4 regions of the Azovibrio sp. genome follow, and region 2 is predicted to be linked to each of the others. Evidence: predicted binding sites of a transcription regulator. Region 2 holds the regulator's gene; each other region holds the start of a gene.

Region 1 (4,352 bases), on a different contig from region 2:
GTCGACGGCAGTTTCCAGATCCCGGTGGGTTGCGGCGATGATGCGCACATCCACCTTGATGCTGCGGCTGCCGCCGACCCGCTCGAATTCCCCTTCCTGCAGCACCCGCAGCAGCTTGGCCTGGAAGGCCGGCGAGATTTCGCCGATTTCATCGAGGAACAAGGTGCCGCCGTCGGCCTGCTCGAAGCGGCCCTTGCGGCTACCCACGGCGCCGGTGAAGGAGCCGCGCTCGTGGCCGAACAGTTCCGACTCCAGCAGATTTTCCGGCAGGGCGGCGCAGTTGAGCTTGACCAGCGGCCCCCGGGTCCGGGGCGAGTTGTAGTGGATGGCGTTGGCGATCAGTTCCTTGCCGGTGCCGGTTTCGCCCCGGATCAGCACCGTGGTGTTCCATTTGGCCACCAGCCGCACCTGCTCGAACACCCGGCGCATCACGGCGGAATGGCCCACGATGCTGTCGAAACCATGCTGATGCCGCACGGTGCGGCGCAGCAGGTCCCGCTCTTCGAGCAAGGAGCGCTTTTCCTGTTCCACCTGCAGGGAAAGCCGCAGACTCTGGCCGATCAGGTTGGCGATCATTTCCAGGAAGCGGGCCCGGTCTTCCAGCAGGGGATCATCCTCCACCACCGGCTGCACGGCCAGCACCCCCTTGAGGCTGCCGGCCACCTTGATGGGCACGGCGATGAAGGGCAGCCCCGGGTCGTAAACCCGCATCTTGTTGATGAAACGTAGATCGTCCCCGACCCGCTGCAAGATGATGGTGCGGCTCTTTTCCATGGCAAAACCGATGATGCCCTCGCCGGACTGGTAGCGCACCGATTCGAAATGACCGGGATCGACCCCATGCACCGATTGCACCAGCAGGCTGCCATCCGGTTCCACCACACTCACCAGGCCCCGGCTCAGGCCGGCAGACTCATCGAGAATGCGCAGCACTTCCTGGATGGTTTCCCGGTAATCCAGGGAGCGGGACAGGACCTGACTGACCCCGTACAGGGCATCCATCTGGGAAAGATGCAGTTCGTGCGTCTCGCACACGCCGGAAGTCTCGCCGCCCAAGGCATAGGCGTGCCCCTCGGAACACTTGCCGTGATTTTCCTCGTTCATTCCAGCCCTCCTTGCAGCGGCAGATCCACCTGGGCCCGGCAACCGCCCCCGGGCGCGTCCAGCAGGTCCAGGAAACCGCCGTGGTCGGTCACGGCCTGCTGGGCCCGGGGCAAGCCGGTGCCCAGATGCTGGCCCTGCTTGCCCCGGGTGGTGAAGAAGGGTTCAAACACCTTGAGTTGCAGTTCGGCGGGAATGCCCGGCCCCCGGTCGTCGATGCAGACGCGGATCTGCTCACCCACCAGCGCCGAGGACAGGCTCATTTCCCGCTGCTTCCAGCCCCGCTGGGACAAGGCGTCGATGGCGTTGTCCACCAGCACCTTGAACAGGGAGCGCAATTGCATGGGCCGCCCCAGGATGCCCGGCAAGGTGGGCATGGGCTGCCAGGTGACGATGATGCCGTTGGCCAGCAGCCGCGGGGTGCAGACGTCGAGCACGTCGCGCAGCACTTCGTTGATGTTGACCGGCGCGGCCGCTTCCCGGGTGTCATGGGGAATCAACTGGCGCAGCTCTTCCAGATGGCGGCGCCCCTCGCTCAGGGCGGAACTCAGGGCACCGGACATGGCGGGCTCCCGGCTGCAAAGCATGTTGATGGCGGAACTCATGACATTGAGCGGGCCTTCGAGCTGGTACAGGGCGGCAGACAGGCTCTCCCGCAGGGCCGCCGCATGTTCTTCCTCGGCCATCAGGCTGCGCAGGGCGGCCAGACGGGCCTGCTCCTGGCCCAGGCGCAGCGCGCTCACGTCACTGGCGACCAGCAACAGGTAATGTCGGGAAGCTTCGGCATAGAAGCCATCGGCCCGCTCATCCTGAGCGGCAATGGGCAGGGCGGAACAGGAGAACCAGCGTGGCAAGGCGCCGCCGGGCCGGTCGATGCGCAGTTCCCGGGGCGGCAGCCGGGCCGGGCCGGCCTGGCCCAGCAGTTCCTCGCGCCAGGCCGGCAACGCCGCTTCCAGCAACACATGGGCAGGCTCACGGGCAGGCTCACCGCCCCCCAGATCGGTGAGCAGCTTCTTGTACTCCTGGTTGTCCAGGACCACCCGCCCGGTTTCGTCCAGCAGCGCCAGGGCCACCGGGGCCCCATCCACCACCGATTCAATCAGGGCCTTCTGGTTGCGCACCCGATTGGCCAGGCTGTGTAGTTCGGAAACATCCCGGTGCATGCCCAGGAAGTGGGCAATATTCCCCGCTTCATCGAGCACCGGCGCAATGGCCAGCTCCGCCAGATACTGGCTGCCATCCTTGCGGCTATTGAGCAGGCGCCCGGTCCAGGGGCGCCCGCTGGAAAGGGAATGCCACATTTCCTGATACACCTCCCGGGGCGTGGTGCGGCTGGAAAGGATGGATTCATTCTTGCCTTCCGCCTCCACCGGGCTGTAACCGGTAACCCGGGTGAAGGCCTCATTCACATAGAGGATATTGGCGCGCGGGTCCGTGATGGAAATCGCCACATCGGCCTGAGCCACCGCCTGGCGGAATATTTCCGGGGGCAGGTCGGTACATGCCTTGGGGGGAGGCTTCAAATTCATGGGTGGACTCCCGGACTTGAGATCGATGGACCCGGATTCAGCACATTCCATGCCACCAAAAGTTTTTTTGACCGACCCCCGCGCCAATACTGGCTTGTCGGGCTTTGGCAGCAATCCCACAGAAAACCCTGTCGGTTTTGCGACAAAAACAGCCCGGCTTTTGCACCGGTCTGGTGCAAAAGTATCCGCGAGCCGCGCCAATGTGACGATTCGAGCCGCCCCAGGGTGAAATGGCGAAAGCTGGCATACGCATTGCAGAAGGGGGGCATTGCAATCCCTGTCGAGACTCGCCGCCATGAGCGAACTGATCCTGCTACTGATCTCCACCGCCCTGGTCAACAACGTGGTGTTGATCAAATTCCTGGGCCTCTGCCCGTCCATGGGTGTCTCCAAGAGCATGGACAGCGCCCTGGGCATGGGCATGGCGACCACCTTCGTGATCACCCTGGCCGCCGGAGCCAGCTGGATGCTGGAGCACTGGTTGCTGGTGCCCTATGAACTGGGCTTCCTGCGCATCCTCACCTTCATCCTGGTGATTGCGGCCGTGGTGCAATTCACCGAGATGTTCGTCAAGAAAACCAGCCCCGGCCTGTACCGCTCCCTGGGCATCTACCTGCCCTTGATCACCACCAATTGCGCCGTGCTCGGCGTGGCCCTGCTGAATGTCCAGCAAGGCTTCAGCTTCTTCAAGAGCCTGGCCTACGGCTTCGGCTCCGCCCTGGGCTTCACCCTGGTGCTGATGATCTTCGCCGGCCTGCGCGAACGCATCGCCCTGGCCCGGGTACCGGTCGCCTTCAACGGCGCCCCCATCGCTTTCATCACCATCAGCCTGCTGGCCCTGGCCTTCATGGGCTTCTCCGGCCTCAACATCTAAGGAAATCACGATGATCGCCGCCATCCTCAGCCTCACTATTCTCGGTGCCGCCCTGGGCTTGATCCTGGGCATCGCCGGCCGTTTCCTCGCGGTCGAATCCAACCCCATCGTCGATGAAGTCGAAGCCCTGCTGCCCGGTACCAACTGCGGCCAGTGCGGCTTTCCCGGCTGCTCCGGCGCGGCCGCCGCCATCGCGGCGGGCTCTGCGCCCGCCAGCTGCTGCCCCCCTGGCGGCAAGACGACAGCCGTGGCCATCGCCGAAAAGATGGGCCTTGCCCTGGACCTCGCCGCCGTCGCCGATACAGGCCCGAAACTGGCCACCATCGCCGAAGACCTGTGCATCGGCTGCTGCCGCTGCATCAAGAACTGCCCCACCGATGCCATCCTGGGCGCCCCCAAACAGATCCACAACGTCCTCAAGGAAGCTTGCACCGGTTGCAGCGCCTGCATCGACCACTGCCCCACCGAAGCCCTGGTGATGCAGCCCGTCCCCATCACCTTGCAGCATTGGGTCATGCCCAAGCCGCTGGCCGCCTGAGGAATGCCGACATGGGCCTGATGGAAAAACTCTTCGGTCGCGATTGGGGCATCCACCCCGACGATCACAAGCGTCCCGCCGCGGACGCGGTCACCCGCACCATGCCGGTGCCGGAACGCCTCTTTGTTTCGCTCTCCCAACATCTGGGCGCTCCGGCCCGACCGGTGGTGCTGGTCGGTCAAAAAGTGCGCAAGGGCGAACGGCTGGCAGACCCCCAGGGCGCCGTTTCCGCCGCCATTCACGCCCCCACCTCCGGCACCATCACCGCCATCGGTGAAATCCCCGCGCCGCATCCCTCGGGCCTGCCGGT
Region 2 (4,352 bases):
ATCATCGACAAATCCGGGGCCTGGTACGCCTACAAGGGCGACAAGATCGGCCAGGGCAAGGACAATGTGCGCGAATTCCTCAAGGCCCATCCGGACCTGGCCAGGGAAATCGAAGCCCGCATCCGCGAGATCGTCAATCCCGCCAGGACGGCTCCCGCCCCGGCTCCCGCTCCGGCTCTGGCCGATGCCTGAAAGCCTGGAGGCCAGGGCACTGGCCTTGCTGGCCCGGCGCGAATACAGCCGGGCCGAACTGCAACGCAAGCTGGCGCCCCACGCCGGATCTGCTGAAGCTCTGACGCAACTGCTCGATGAACTGGTCCGGTGCAGCAAGCTGAGCGATGACCGCTACGCGGAAATGCGGGTCAATGTGCGGGGCCGCCGCTATGGCAATGCCCGTCTGGTCCAGGAACTGCGCCAGTCCGGCGTGGAGCCCGAGGCCATTGCCGCCGCCCTGGCCCAAAGTGAGGATGAACACGGTCGCTGCCGGTCCGTCTGGCAGAAAAAATTTGCCACCCTGCCCGACTCGCCGGCCGAACGGGCGCGGCAACAACGATTCCTCCAGTACCGGGGCTTCTCCCAGGAAGCCATCCGCCGGGTGCTGCAGGGCCTGAATGAAGATGGCCGCCATGAATGAACCGCGCAGTTGCCTGAGCGCCCACCATCTCAAAAAACGCTACAAGGCCCGGGATGTGGTGGCCGATGTCTCCTTCGCCGTCAAAAGCGGCGAAGTGGTAGGCCTGCTCGGTCCCAACGGGGCCGGCAAGACCACCTGCTTTTATATGATCGTCGGTCTGGTGGCAGTCGACGGGGGGGACATTTTCATCGATGACACCAGGCTGACCCACCTGCCCATTCACCTGCGCGCCCGGCGGGGGCTTTCCTATCTCCCCCAGGAGGCCTCCGTGTTCCGCAAGCTGAACGTCGCGGAAAACATCCAGGCCGTGCTGGAACTGCAGAATCTCCCGCCCCAGGAAATCAAGGAGCGGCTGGAAAACCTGCTCGAAGAGTTGCACATCACCCACATCCGCCACACCCAGGCGGCGGCCCTCTCGGGCGGCGAGCGGCGCCGGGTCGAAATCGCCCGGGCCCTGGCGACCCAGCCCCGTTTCATCCTGCTGGACGAGCCTTTCGCCGGGGTGGACCCGATTGCCGTGCTCGACATCCAGAAGATCATCCGCTTCCTCAAAGAGCGCAATATCGGCGTGCTGATCACCGACCACAACGTGCGGGAAACCCTGGGCATCTGCGATCACGCCTGGATCATCAACGAAGGCCATGTCCTTGCGTCTGGTTCTCCGAGCGAGATCGTCTATAATGAAGACGTAAGAAAAGTTTATCTGGGCGAGCATTTCCGCCTTTAAGCTGCGGTTTTGTAAAAGCTCACCTCTCTCCCGCCGATGAAACCTTCCCTCCAGCTCAAGATTTCCCAGCAATTGGCGCTGACGCCCCAGTTGCAGCAGGCGATCAAGCTTTTGCAACTTTCGACCCTGGAAATGAACCAGGAAATCGAACGTTATCTGCAGGAAAACCCGCTGCTGGAGCGTGAGGACGAGCCGGAGCGGGAAAACACCTACAATACCAGCAGCAGCAACGAGCGGGGCCAGGAGGAGCCGGTCCCGGCCCGGGAAGAAAGCAGCGAGGAGCGCGCCGAACTCAGCCGCAGCGAGGTGGAGGAAGATCGCTGGTCCCAGGACAGTGGCAGCTATGGCAGCCCCGCCCGGGACCGGGATGATGACGAAGGCGATAGCCAGGACCTCCAGGCCGCCACCACATCCTTGCGTGAACACCTGACCTGGCAACTGGGCATGACCCAGTTTTCCGACCAGGACCGCGCCCTGATCCGTTTCCTGATCGAAGGGCTGGATGATGACGGTTATCTCTCGGCCAGCCTGGAAGAATTGCTGGAAACCATTCCGCCCGAATATGAAGTGGAACTGGACGACCTCGAAATCGCCCTGCGCCAGCTGCAAAGCCTGGACCCCACCGGCGTCGCGGCCCGTTCCCCCCAGGAATGCCTGGCGCTGCAACTGAAGGCCCTGCCTCAGGATCAAACCCGGGACCTGGCGCTGGCCGTGGTGGAACGGCACCTGGACCTGCTGGCCGCCCGGGATTTCAACAAGATCAAGAAATCATGCGCTTGCGATGATGACGCGCTCAAAGCCGCCCATGCGCTGATCGTCGGCCTCGATCCCCGGCCCGGCGCCCGCTTTGCGGCCATCGATACGCGCTACATCATTCCCGATGTCATCGTGAAGAAGCTGCGCGGCAAATGGACCGCCCAGATCAATCCCGATGCCTACCCCAAGCTCAGGATCAACCGGCTTTATGCAGAAATCCTGTCCCAGCAGCGCCGCGGGGAGGGCGGCCTGTCGAATCAGCTGCAGGAAGCCCGCTGGCTGATCAAGAACGTCCAGCAGCGTTTCGATACCATCGCCCGGGTCTCCCAGGCCATCGTCGATCGCCAGCGCCAGTTCTTCGAGCACGGCGAAGTCGCCATGCGCCCGCTGGTGCTGCGCGAGATTGCCGACACCATCGGCCTGCATGAATCCACCGTCTCCCGGGTGACGAGCCAGAAGTACATGGCCACTCCCCGGGGTATCTTTGAATTGAAGTACTTCTTTGGCAGCCATGTCTCCACCGATACCGGCGGGGCGTGTTCTGCCACGGCTATCCGGGCTTTGATCAAGCATTTGATCAGTGCTGAAGATGGCAAGAAGCCCTTGTCGGATAGTCAAATATCCGAAATACTAGGCCAGCAGGGAATCGTTGTGGCCCGGCGCACCGTGGCGAAATACCGCGAAGCGCTCAACATCCCGCCGGTCAATTTACGCAAGACCCTGTAAGAGAGGAGAAAAAAATGAATCTACAGATCAGCGGCCACCATATCGAAGTCACGCCTGCCCTCCGCGAGTATGTGGAAGCCAAGCTTGAACCCGTCATCAACCACTTTGACCGGGTCACCGGCGTGAATGTCATCCTGTCGGTGGAAAAACTGAAGCAGAAGGCCGAAGTCACGGTACATGTGCCGGGCAAGGACATTTTTGTCGAAAGCAGCGAAGATGATCTTTATGCTGCCATCGACAGCATGTTCGACAAGCTGGACCGTCAGGTTCTGAGGCACAAGCAGAAGCTTCAGGACCATCACCGCGGCGACAAGGTTGCCGATCATCTCGAGGATTGATGTCTGCGGCCGCAACCCCCGGTTGCGGCCCGGTCCTCTCCGGTTCCCATCATGAAATTGATTGCTCAACTCCTGCCCGCATCCCATGTCCTGCTGGGCATGGATGCCGGCAGCAAAAAACGGGTATTCGAGCAGGCCGCCCAGATGTTCGAAAGCGCGGATGGCATTGCTGCGGCGCAGGTCTTCGATAGCCTGTTCGCCCGGGAAAAACTCGGCTCCACCGGCCTGGGCCAGGGGATTGCCATCCCCCATGGCCGCATCAAGGGCCTCAAGCAGGCCACCGGCGCCTTCATCCGTCTGGCCGAGCCGATTCCCTTCGATGCCCCGGATGGCCGCCCCGTGTCCCAGCTTTTCATCCTCCTGGTGCCGGAACAGGCCACGGAAGAACACCTGCAGATCCTGTCCGAACTCGCCACCTGCTTCGCCGACCGGCAGTTTCGGGAGCAGCTTGCCGCAGCCACCGACGCCGCCCGTGTCATCACCCTGTTCTCTGCCTGATCCGGCCCCTGCATGCAGGAAATCAGCCTAGTCCAGCTCTTCGAGGATCACCGGGACAAGCTCGAACTGTCCTGGGAAGTGGCCGTCGGCACCAACCGCCGCATCAGCCTGAAGGAATCCGGCAACTACGGCGCGGACGTGGTGGGGCACATGAACCTGATCCACCCGGAACGCCTGCAGGTGATCGGCACCGCCGAAATCGCCTGGCTCCGGCGTGTCTCCGAAGCCCAGTTTGGCAGCCAGGTCGGCGCCCTCCTGGCGGCACAGCCGCCGGCCCTGATCGTTGCCGACGGATTGCCGGTTCCCGATGCCTTGCGGACCATTTGCGAAAGCACCCGGACGCCGCTGCTGACGGCGGCCAAACCCTGCGCCGCGGTGATCGACCTGCTCCGCATTTATCTATCGCGTCGCCTGGCGGACATCACCTCCGTCCACGGGGTCTTCATGGACGTGCTGGGCATGGGCGTACTGATTACCGGCGATTCCGGCGTGGGCAAATCGGAACTCGCCCTGGAACTGATCTCCCGCGGCCACGGACTGGTCGCCGATGACGTGGTGGAACTGGCCCGCATCGCCCCCACCACCCTGGAGGGGCGCTGCCCGGGCATGCTGCAGGATTACCTGGAAGTCCGCGGCCTGGGGCTTCTCAACATCCGCACCATCTTTGGCGAAA
Region 3 (4,352 bases), on a different contig from region 2:
GCGATCGGCCATCCGATTCTGGGCGACGAGCTCTATGCCAGCCCCGCCGGCCATGCCGCCTCGCCCCGGCTGCTGCTGCATGCCTGCCGGCTGGCCTTCGTCCATCCCGCTACCGGCGTCTGGCTCGAACTCGAGTCGCCGGTCCCGTTCTGATCGATCCGCCCCCCGGCGCCCCGGTTTTAGCCCGCCTGTTCCAGGGCGAGCAATTCGGCGTCGCTGAAGCGGCGCGAATGCACGATGAAACAGTCACCCTCCGCGGCTTCGAGGGAAAAGCTGTCGCCCCGGCCCCGGACCACGTCCAGGGTCAGCTCGCTAGAGCGCAGGAGGTTGAATTCGGTGGCGCTGGTGTAGAAGGGAACGCCGGCGATGTGGCCGAGCAGGATGTCATTCGGGCCGATCTGCAATTCCCCGGCGCGCAGGCAAAGGGGGGCGCTGCCTTCGCAGCAACCGCCGGACTGGTAGAACAGCAAAGGGCCGTGGCGGGCCTTCAGTTGCTCCACCAGGGCGAGGGCGGCAGGGGTGGCGAGGATGCGTTCGGGCATGATGTCTCCTCCTTGAAAAAAAGGGGTGGACCACAGCCCACCCGCCCTACAAGACACGCAGAGAGAAGATGAAACTCGAAAAGCCTCAAAAAAGGCCCAGAGCCTTGGGGCTGTAGCTCACCAGCAGGTTCTTGATCTGCTGGTAGTGCTCGAGGATGATCTTGTGGGTTTCGCGGCCGATGCCGGATTCCTTGTAGCCGCCGAAGGCGGCGTGGGCCGGATAGGCATGGTAGCAGTTGGTCCACACCCGACCGGCCTTGATGCCGCGGCCCATGCGGTAGGCGATGTTGCCGTTGCGGCTCCAGACTCCGGCGCCCAGGCCATAGGGGGTGTCATTGGCGATTTCCAGGGCCTCGGCTTCGGTCTTGAAGGTGGTCACGGCCAGCACCGGCCCGAAGATTTCTTCCTGGAAGATGCGCATCTTGTTGTGTCCCTTGAACAAGGTGGGCTGGATGTAGTAGCCCTCGGCCAGCTCGCCTTCGAGAACGGCGCGAGCCCCGCCGATCAGGCACTCGGCTCCTTCCTGGCGGCCGATGTCGAGGTAGGAGAGGATCTTGTCCAGCTGTATCTGGGAAGCTTGGGCCCCCATCATGGTCCCGGTGTCGAGGGGATTGCCCAGCTTGATGGCCTTGACCCGGGGCAGCACCCGCTCCATGAACTCGTCGTAGATGGATTCCTGGATCAGGGCGCGCGACGGGCAGGTACACACTTCGCCCTGATTGAAAGCGAACAGGACGAGCCCTTCGATCGCCTTGTCGAGGAAATCGTCATCGGCCGCCATCACGTCTTCAAAGAAGATGTTGGGAGACTTGCCGCCTAGTTCCAGGGTCGAGGGAATCAGGTTCTGGGCCGCGGCCTGGGCGATCAGCCGGCCGGTGGCGGTGGAGCCGGTAAAGGCGATCTTGGCGATGCGGCGGCTGTTGGCGAGCGGCATCCCGGCCTCCCGGCCGTAGCCATTGACGATGTTGAGGACGCCCGGCGGCAGCAGATCGGCGATCAGCTCGGTGAGCACCAGGATGCTGATGGGAGTGGATTCGGCCGGCTTCAAAACCACGCAGTTACCGGCGGCGAGGGCGGGGGCGAGCTTCCAGGTGGCCATCAGGATGGGGAAGTTCCAGGGAATGATCTGGCCGACGACGCCCAGGGGCTCATGGAAGTGATAGGCCACCAGTTCCCCGTCGATCTCGGAGAGGCTGCCTTCCTGGGCGCGCAGACAGCCGGCGAAGTAGCGAAAGTGGTCGGCCGCAAGGGGAATGTCGGCGTTCAGGGTTTCGCGGATGGCCTTGCCGTTATCCACGGTTTCCACATAGGCCAGCTTTTCCAGGTTGGCTTCGATGCGGTCGGCGATCTTCAAGAGGAGGTCGGCGCGCGCCGCGGGGGCGGTCTTGCCCCACTGTTCGGCGGCGGCATGGGCGGCATCCAGGGCGAGTTCGATGTCTTCGGCACCGGAACGGGCGGCCTGGGTGTAAGGCTTGCCGGTGATGGGGGTGATGACGTCGAAGTACTCGCCGCGCACCGGGGCGACCCACTTGCCGCCGATGAAGTTGTCGTACCGGGTCCGATATTGATGTTTGGCGCCACTCGTGCCGGGCAGGGTGTAGATCATGTCGTCTCCTCGATGGTGGGTTATTGGCAGAGGGCCGTCCGGCCCCGTCCAATCTGCCATCAAGATCCGTGCCAGATGCCGCGTTCCAGGCTCAGATAATTGATTCCTCAATGTTTGATGCTGGCGCGACGGCTGGGCTGCCAAGCCGCATCGAAAGCGGCTTTTGTGCCGGTGCGATGCAAAGCTGTCACCGCCTGTCACGAAATGGAACAGGTTTCGATGAATCAAGGGGGTGGCCATTGAATTTGCCGCCGGCCCGCCTACCCGCCTATACTCGGCTTCCACACCCCAGCAGCCTGCCCGTCAGAGGCGGGCCAGAAGAGGAGGAGACATGAGTGCCCAGAGCCCTTCCCGGGAAGCCCTGCTGCGCCAGGCCCGGCGCATCTTCCTGGATCAGTCCGAATTGCCCCGGGGGCTGATCAGCGACCGCCTGGCTCAGTCCTGGCAACGCAGCCGCAGCGCCGGCGTCTCTCCCGTGGGCCGCTGCGAGGAAGCGCCCCGCCTGGCCGGGCCGGCCCTGCGGCAGAGCCTTGCCGCGCATCGGGAGTTTCTCGCCCATGCCCGGCCGGTGCTGGAACACCTGTTCGCCCAGGTGCGCGACTCCCACAGCATGGTGATCCTGGCCGACCGTAGCGGCCTGCTGCTGCAGGCGCTTGGCGACCCGGACTTCCTTGCCAAGGCCGAGCGGGTCGCCCTCGCCCCCGGCGCTTCCTGGCACGAGCAGCACCGGGGCACCAACGCCATCGGCACCGCCCTGGTCGAAGGAGGGCCGGTGGAAATCCGCGGCGCCGAACATTTCCTCGAACGGAACGCTTTTCTGGCCTGCACCGCCGCCCCCATCTGTGATCCGGCGGGCCAGGTGCTGGGGGCGCTCGACATTTCCTGCGACCAGCGCGCTTACCATCCCCACACCCGCGCCCTCGTTCGCACCGCCGCGCAGATGATCGAGAACCGGCTCCTCCTCGCCCGGCACGGGCAGGGGCTCCTCCTGCGTCTGCATCCGCAGGCCGAGGGCATCGGCAGCGTGGCCGAAGGCATCCTGGCGGTGGCCGAGGAGGGCCGGCTGATCGGCGCCAATCGCGCTGCCCTGGCGATGCTCGGGCTCGGCTTTGCCGACCTCGGGGCGGTCTCCCTGGCGCGTATTTTCATGATCCCTTTCGGCGAATTCCTCGCCTGGGGCCGTCGCCATCCGGGCCAGGCCCTGCGGCTGCGGCTGCGGCAAGGGGAGGAAGTCTATGTGCAGATCCAGGGGGAGCGGGCGCCGAGCGCGCGGCCGGACGGCCCCCGGCCCGAAGCTGCCCGGGTGGGTGCCGATGCCCTGGCCGAGCTGGAGACCGGCGATGCCCGGCTGGGAGCGGCCATCGCCCGCGCCCGGCGGCTGCTCGACAAGCCCATTCCCCTGGTGCTGCAGGGGGAATCCGGGGTCGGCAAGGAACTGTTTGCCCAGGCCATGCACGCCTCCAGCGCCCGGCGTGACAAGCCTTTCGTCGCGCTCAACTGCGCCGCCCTGCCGGAGAGCTTGATCGAATCCGAACTGTTCGGCTACACCCCCGGCACCTTCACCGGCGCCCGTAAAAATGGCAGCCTGGGACGCCTGCGGGAAGCCCATGGCGGCACCTTGTTCCTCGACGAGATCGGCGACATGCCCTTGAGCCTGCAGACCCGCCTGCTGCGGGTGCTGCAGGAACGCCAGGTGACGCCGCTGGGCGAGGGCCAGCCGGTTGCCGTGGATTTCGCCCTGATCTGCGCTACCCACCGGCGCCTCAAGGAAGAGGTCGATGCCGGCCGTTTTCGGGCCGACCTCTATTACCGGATCAACGGCCTTGCCTTGAATCTGCCGGCCTTGCGGGAGCGCAGCGATTTGGCCGCTTTGGTGCGCCAGATGCTCGCGCAACTGGCGCCCGGGCAGCCTCTGGCCCTGGCCGGCGAGGTGCGGGAGGCTTTTGCAAGCTACGCCTGGCCGGGCAATCTGCGTCAGCTATTCAACGGCTTACGCACGGCGGTGGCCTTGCTCGAGGCGGGCGAGACGCGGATCGGCTGGGCCCACTTGCCGGACGATCTGGTGGAAGAGTTGCAACGCCAGCCGGCGGCAGTCGTGCAGCAGCAGGGGGAGAGCCTGGAATCCCTGTCGCGTGCCGCCATCGAAAAGGTGCTTGTCGAGGAGCGGGGCAATGTGTCGGCGACGGCGCGGCGGCTCGGAATCA
Region 4 (4,352 bases), on a different contig from region 2:
AGGCCCCATCAGGATCAGCAGATAAAAGCCCAGCACCGTCGGCGGCAGCACCAGCGGCAGCGCCACCACCGCCCCCACCGGCCCTTTCCACCAGGAACGGGTGCGGGCCAGCCACCAGGCGATCGGCGTACCGAGCAGCAGCAGCAGCAGCGTCACCACGCTCGCCAGCTTCAAGGTAAGCCAGACGGCGGCGAGATTGCTTGCGTCCATGGCTCCCCCGGGAATTTACCGGCCGTAACCGTAGGACTCGATGACGCGGGCCGCCTTCTCCCCCTTCAGGTAGTCCATCAGGGCCTTGGCGGCGGCATTGTTGCGGGCTTTGGCAAGGAGCACCGCATCCTGGCGGATGGGGTCATGCAGACTGGCCGGCACCAGCCAGGCCGAACCGCCGCTCAGCTTGCCCTCCTTGAAGACCTGGGAGAGCGCCACGAACCCCAGCTCGGCATTGCCGGTGGCGACAAACTGATAGGTCTGGGTGATGTTCTCGCCCTGCACGAACCTGGGCTGGAGGGCAGACAGGAGCCCCAGCCGGGTCAGGGCCTGAATGGCGGCCAGACCATAGGGGGCAGTCTTGGGATTGGCGATGGCGAGATGCTTGAACTCCCCCTTCTTCAGCACTTCGCCCTTGTCATCCACATAGCCTTCCCGGGCGCTCCACAGCACCAGGGTGCCAATGGCATAGGTGAAGCGGCTGCCGGGCACGGTCAGGAGTTCCTCCTCCATTTTCATGGGGGTGCTGTCATCGGCGGCCAGGAACACATCGAAGGGCGCCCCGTTGGCAATCTGGGCATAGAACTTGCCCGTGGCGCCGAAGGAAAGCTGCGCCTTGTGGCCCGTATCCTTCTCGAACTCCGCCGCGATGGCTTCCATGGGTTTGGTGAAGTTGGCGGCCACGGCGACCTGGACCGTTTCGGCCCGGGCCAGGGTGGCGCTCATGAGGAGCGCGGCGAGAGCGACGAACTTGCAAAATGGGACATTCATGATGTTTCTCCTTCGGTTAGTCAATCAGTTCTGGATGCAAAGAATGACGGCGGAAGCCTTGAACACGGCGCCAGCCTCTTCCCCCACGGCCAGGCCCAGGCGGGCGATGCTGTCGTGGGTGACCACGGCGCAGACGCTCTTGCCCCCGGGCAGGGCCAGGGTGACTTCGGAATTGACCGGCCCCTCGTGGATGCGGGTCACTTCTCCCCACAGCTGGTTGCGGGCCGTGGTGCGCACCTCCCGGTCGGTGAGCAGCAGCACCGAGGAGGATTTCACCAGGGCATACATTTCCATGCCCATCGCCAGTTCCAGGGTTTCGGCGGATTCCCGGGTGATGACCGCCACCAGCTCGTTGGTGTCGTCCAGCTTCAGGCGCACCTCGTAATCCACCTCCCCGGTCTTGAGGCCGACGATGACCCCGGCGAACTGGTTGCGGGCACTGGTTTTCATGGACATGCGCTTGAGCAGCTGGCGGAACTGGGCAAAGCTGCTCGCCTCCCCGTCATTCATGCTGGCGGTCAGCCGTTCCAGGGCCGCCTGATATTCCGCCTCCAGGGCCCGGTACAGATTCACCACCTGCTGCCCGTAAGCGGTGAGCAAGGTGCCGCCGCCGTGCTTGCCGCCCGCGGAACGGATCACCAGCGCTTCATCGGCCAGGTTGTTCATGGCATCCACCGCGTCCCAGGCCGCCTTGTAGGACAGCGGCACCGCCTTGGCGGCCTGGGAAATGGAGCCATGGCGGGCAATGGCCTCCAGCAGGCGGATGCGGGTGTCGCCCAGGAAAGTGCCGAATTCGGTTTCCACTTCCAGACGCCCCTTGAAACGATGTGGGTTTTGTTCCATTTTGTCGTGATGTTGTCAGATATATAACGAACACTATAACGCAGGAATCCCGGCATCGAGCCCGCCGGAAATGCCGGAAATGCCGCCAAAAATCCCTGCCGCCATGGTTGCCATGACAAAACCATTCCTTCTAGAATGGCCCCGCAGCAAGCCGAACCGCTATTCACGAACAGATATAGCGAAAACCGGGCCAGGTTCCTGCCCACCCCACTTCACTCACTTCATCAAGGATCGACATCATGAACATCAGCGCCCGCAACAGCTTCCCCGGCACCATCACTGCCCTCACCGAAGGCCCCATCAACGCGGAAGTGGAGCTCCGCACCGCCGGCGGCGACAAGATCGTCGCCGTGGTCACCGAGGCCAGCGTCAAATCCCTGGGCCTGGCGGTCGGCAAGCCCGTCGTCGCCTACGTCAAGGCCCCCTGGGTGATGGTTCTGGCCGGCGAAGAAAACGTCCGTTTCTCGGCCCGCAACCATCTCGCCGGCACCGTGCAGGCGGTCAACAAGGGCGCGGTGAATTCCGACGTGGTGGTGCAACTGCCAGGCGGCAGCCCGGTACATGCGGTCATCACCAATGAGGCGGCGCTGGAACTGGGATTGAAGCCGGGCGCCCCGGCCTCGGTGCTGTTCAAGGCCAGCCACGTGATTCTCGGCGTGCCGGCCTGATTGCCCCGGAGGAGGGCTTGTCGCCTTCCCGACAAGCCCTCCCACAAGAAGGCGGCCCCTGCCCCGGCAAGAATTTCAAGCCATTGTTTATGAACAACTAAAAAATCTGGCACAGCGATTGCTGTCAGCTCCTCGATGACTTTCAAGGAGCCTCAATCGTGGACCTGCCCGTGATCAGCAATACAGCCCCCGCCTCCGGCGGGGGCTGCTCCTCCAGCGGCTGCGGCACTGCCCCGGACGCCCTTTCCCACCTGCCGGACCATATCCGCGCCAAGGTCCAGGACCACCCCTGCTATTCGGAAGAAGCGCACCACTACTTTGCCCGCATGCATGTGGCGGTAGCCCCGGCCTGCAACATCCAGTGCAATTACTGCAACCGCAAATACGACTGCGCCAATGAATCCCGGCCCGGCGTGGTTTCCGAGTTGCTGCACCCGGACCAGGCCATCAAGAAAGTGCTGGCCGTGGCCGCCACCATTCCCCAGATGACGGTGCTCGGCATCGCCGGCCCCGGAGACCCGCTGGCCAACCCGGAGCGCACCTTTGAAACCTTCCGCCAACTCTCCGAGAAGGCGCCGGACATCAAGCTGTGCGTCTCCACCAACGGGCTCAACCTGCCCAGGTATGTGGACGAGATTGCCAAGCACAACATCGACCACGTCACCATCACCATCAACTGCCTCGATCCCGAGGTCGGCGCCAAAATCTACCCGTGGATCTACTGGGAGAACAAGCGCATCCGCGGCGTCGAGGCGGCAGCGATCTTGATCGCGCAGCAGCAGCGGGGCCTGGAAATGCTGGTGGAACGCGGCATCCTGGTCAAGGTGAACTCCGTGATGATCCCCGGGGTAAACGACGAACACCTGAAGGAAGTCTCCAAGGTGGTGAAGGCCAAGGGCGCCTTCCTGCACAACGTCATGCCGCTGATTGCCGAAGCCGAACACGGCACCTACTACGGCATCATGGCGCAGCGCAGCCCCAGCACCGAAGAACTGCAGGCCATCCAGGACGAATGCGCCGGCGACATGGCCATGATGCGCCACTGCCGCCAGTGCCGCGCCGACGCCGTGGGCCTCCTGGGCGAGGACCGGGGCGCGGAATTTACCCTCGACAAGCTCGACGCCATGGAAATCGACTACGACTCCGCCATGGCCCGCAGGAAGGAAGTGCACGACGCCATCATCGACCAGCTGGAAGCCAGGCGGGCCCTTCCTGCCGCACCCGCCGCACCCGCCACGGCCCTCGACTCATCCGCCCCCCTGCCCGCCCCCCTCCCAGAAGACAGCCGCCCGGTGCTGATGGCCGTGGCCACCGCCGGCCAGGGGCTGATCAACCAGCATTTCGGTCATGCCCGGGAATTCCTGGTGTATGAAGCCTCCCCCGCCGGGGTGCGCTTCATCAGCCACCGCAAGACCGAGCTCTACTGCGTCGGTGGCGACACCTGCGGCGACGAGGGCCAGGACGGCGTTTCTGCCGACTCCATCCTGGACCGCACCATCGCCGCCCTGGCCGGCTGCGAGGTAGTGCTGTGCTCGAAGATCGGCTTTGAACCCTGGGGCCTGCTGGAGCAGGCCGGCATCCAGCCCAACGGGGAACACGCCATGGAAGCCATCGAGACCGCCGTGATGGCCGTGTATCGGGAACTGGCCGAAGCCGGCAAGCTGGCCACCCCCGCCCCTGACCAGAAACGTGCCTGAAGGAGAAGAACATGGCGCTTTCCATCACTGAAGCCTGCGTGAACTGCTGGGCCTGCGTCGATGTGTGTCCCAACACCGCCATCCACGAATCCGACCCGGTGTTTGCCATCGACAGCGACAAGTGCACCGAGTGCCTGGCGGAATTCCCCGAGGCCCAGTGCGC

What was found. Region 2 encodes sigma-54, which starts transcription at its own class of promoters, with help from an activator protein. Its sites were predicted from a motif close to TGGCACGCTTNCTGCTNA; they were not measured.
Region 1: a site for sigma-54 is predicted at 2,668-2,685, ahead of nifL (nitrogen fixation negative regulator NifL). Genes of this name have one in related genera too.
Region 3: a site for sigma-54 is predicted at 2,205-2,222, ahead of adh (aldehyde dehydrogenase). Genes of this name have one in related genera too.
Region 4: a site for sigma-54 is predicted at 2,000-2,017, ahead of WBH99_RS02790 (TOBE domain-containing protein). Genes of this name have one in related genera too.

What each region holds. Positions count from the first base shown of each region.
Region 1 covers NZ_JBASOH010000127.1:6,969-11,320, reverse strand. The annotation lists gene nifA (nif-specific transcriptional activator NifA) at 1-1,104, opposite strand, end outside; gene nifL (nitrogen fixation negative regulator NifL) at 1,101-2,630, opposite strand; gene rsxA (electron transport complex subunit RsxA) at 2,926-3,504, shown strand; gene WBH99_RS12280 (RnfABCDGE type electron transport complex subunit B) at 3,515-4,042, shown strand; gene rsxC (electron transport complex subunit RsxC) at 4,054-4,352, shown strand, end outside.
Region 2 covers NZ_JBASOH010000138.1:8,282-12,633, reverse strand. The annotation lists gene recA (recombinase RecA) at 1-192, shown strand, start outside; gene recX (recombination regulator RecX) at 185-634, shown strand; gene lptB (LPS export ABC transporter ATP-binding protein) at 627-1,361, shown strand; gene WBH99_RS13975 (RNA polymerase factor sigma-54) at 1,398-2,843, shown strand; gene hpf (ribosome hibernation-promoting factor, HPF/YfiA family) at 2,858-3,181, shown strand; gene ptsN (PTS IIA-like nitrogen regulatory protein PtsN) at 3,233-3,679, shown strand; gene hprK (HPr(Ser) kinase/phosphatase) at 3,692-4,352, shown strand, end outside.
Region 3 covers NZ_JBASOH010000078.1:1,426-5,777, reverse strand. The annotation lists gene WBH99_RS07900 (pseudouridine synthase) at 1-153, shown strand, start outside; gene WBH99_RS07895 (DUF779 domain-containing protein) at 180-542, opposite strand; gene adh (aldehyde dehydrogenase) at 628-2,148, opposite strand; gene WBH99_RS07885 (sigma-54-dependent Fis family transcriptional regulator) at 2,480-4,352, shown strand, end outside.
Region 4 covers NZ_JBASOH010000024.1:22,329-26,680, reverse strand. The annotation lists gene modB (molybdate ABC transporter permease subunit) at 1-210, opposite strand, end outside; gene modA (molybdate ABC transporter substrate-binding protein) at 226-981, opposite strand; gene WBH99_RS02790 (TOBE domain-containing protein) at 1,006-1,824, opposite strand; gene WBH99_RS02785 (TOBE domain-containing protein) at 2,064-2,492, shown strand; gene nifB (nitrogenase cofactor biosynthesis protein NifB) at 2,651-4,189, shown strand; gene WBH99_RS02775 (4Fe-4S dicluster domain-containing protein) at 4,201-4,352, shown strand, end outside.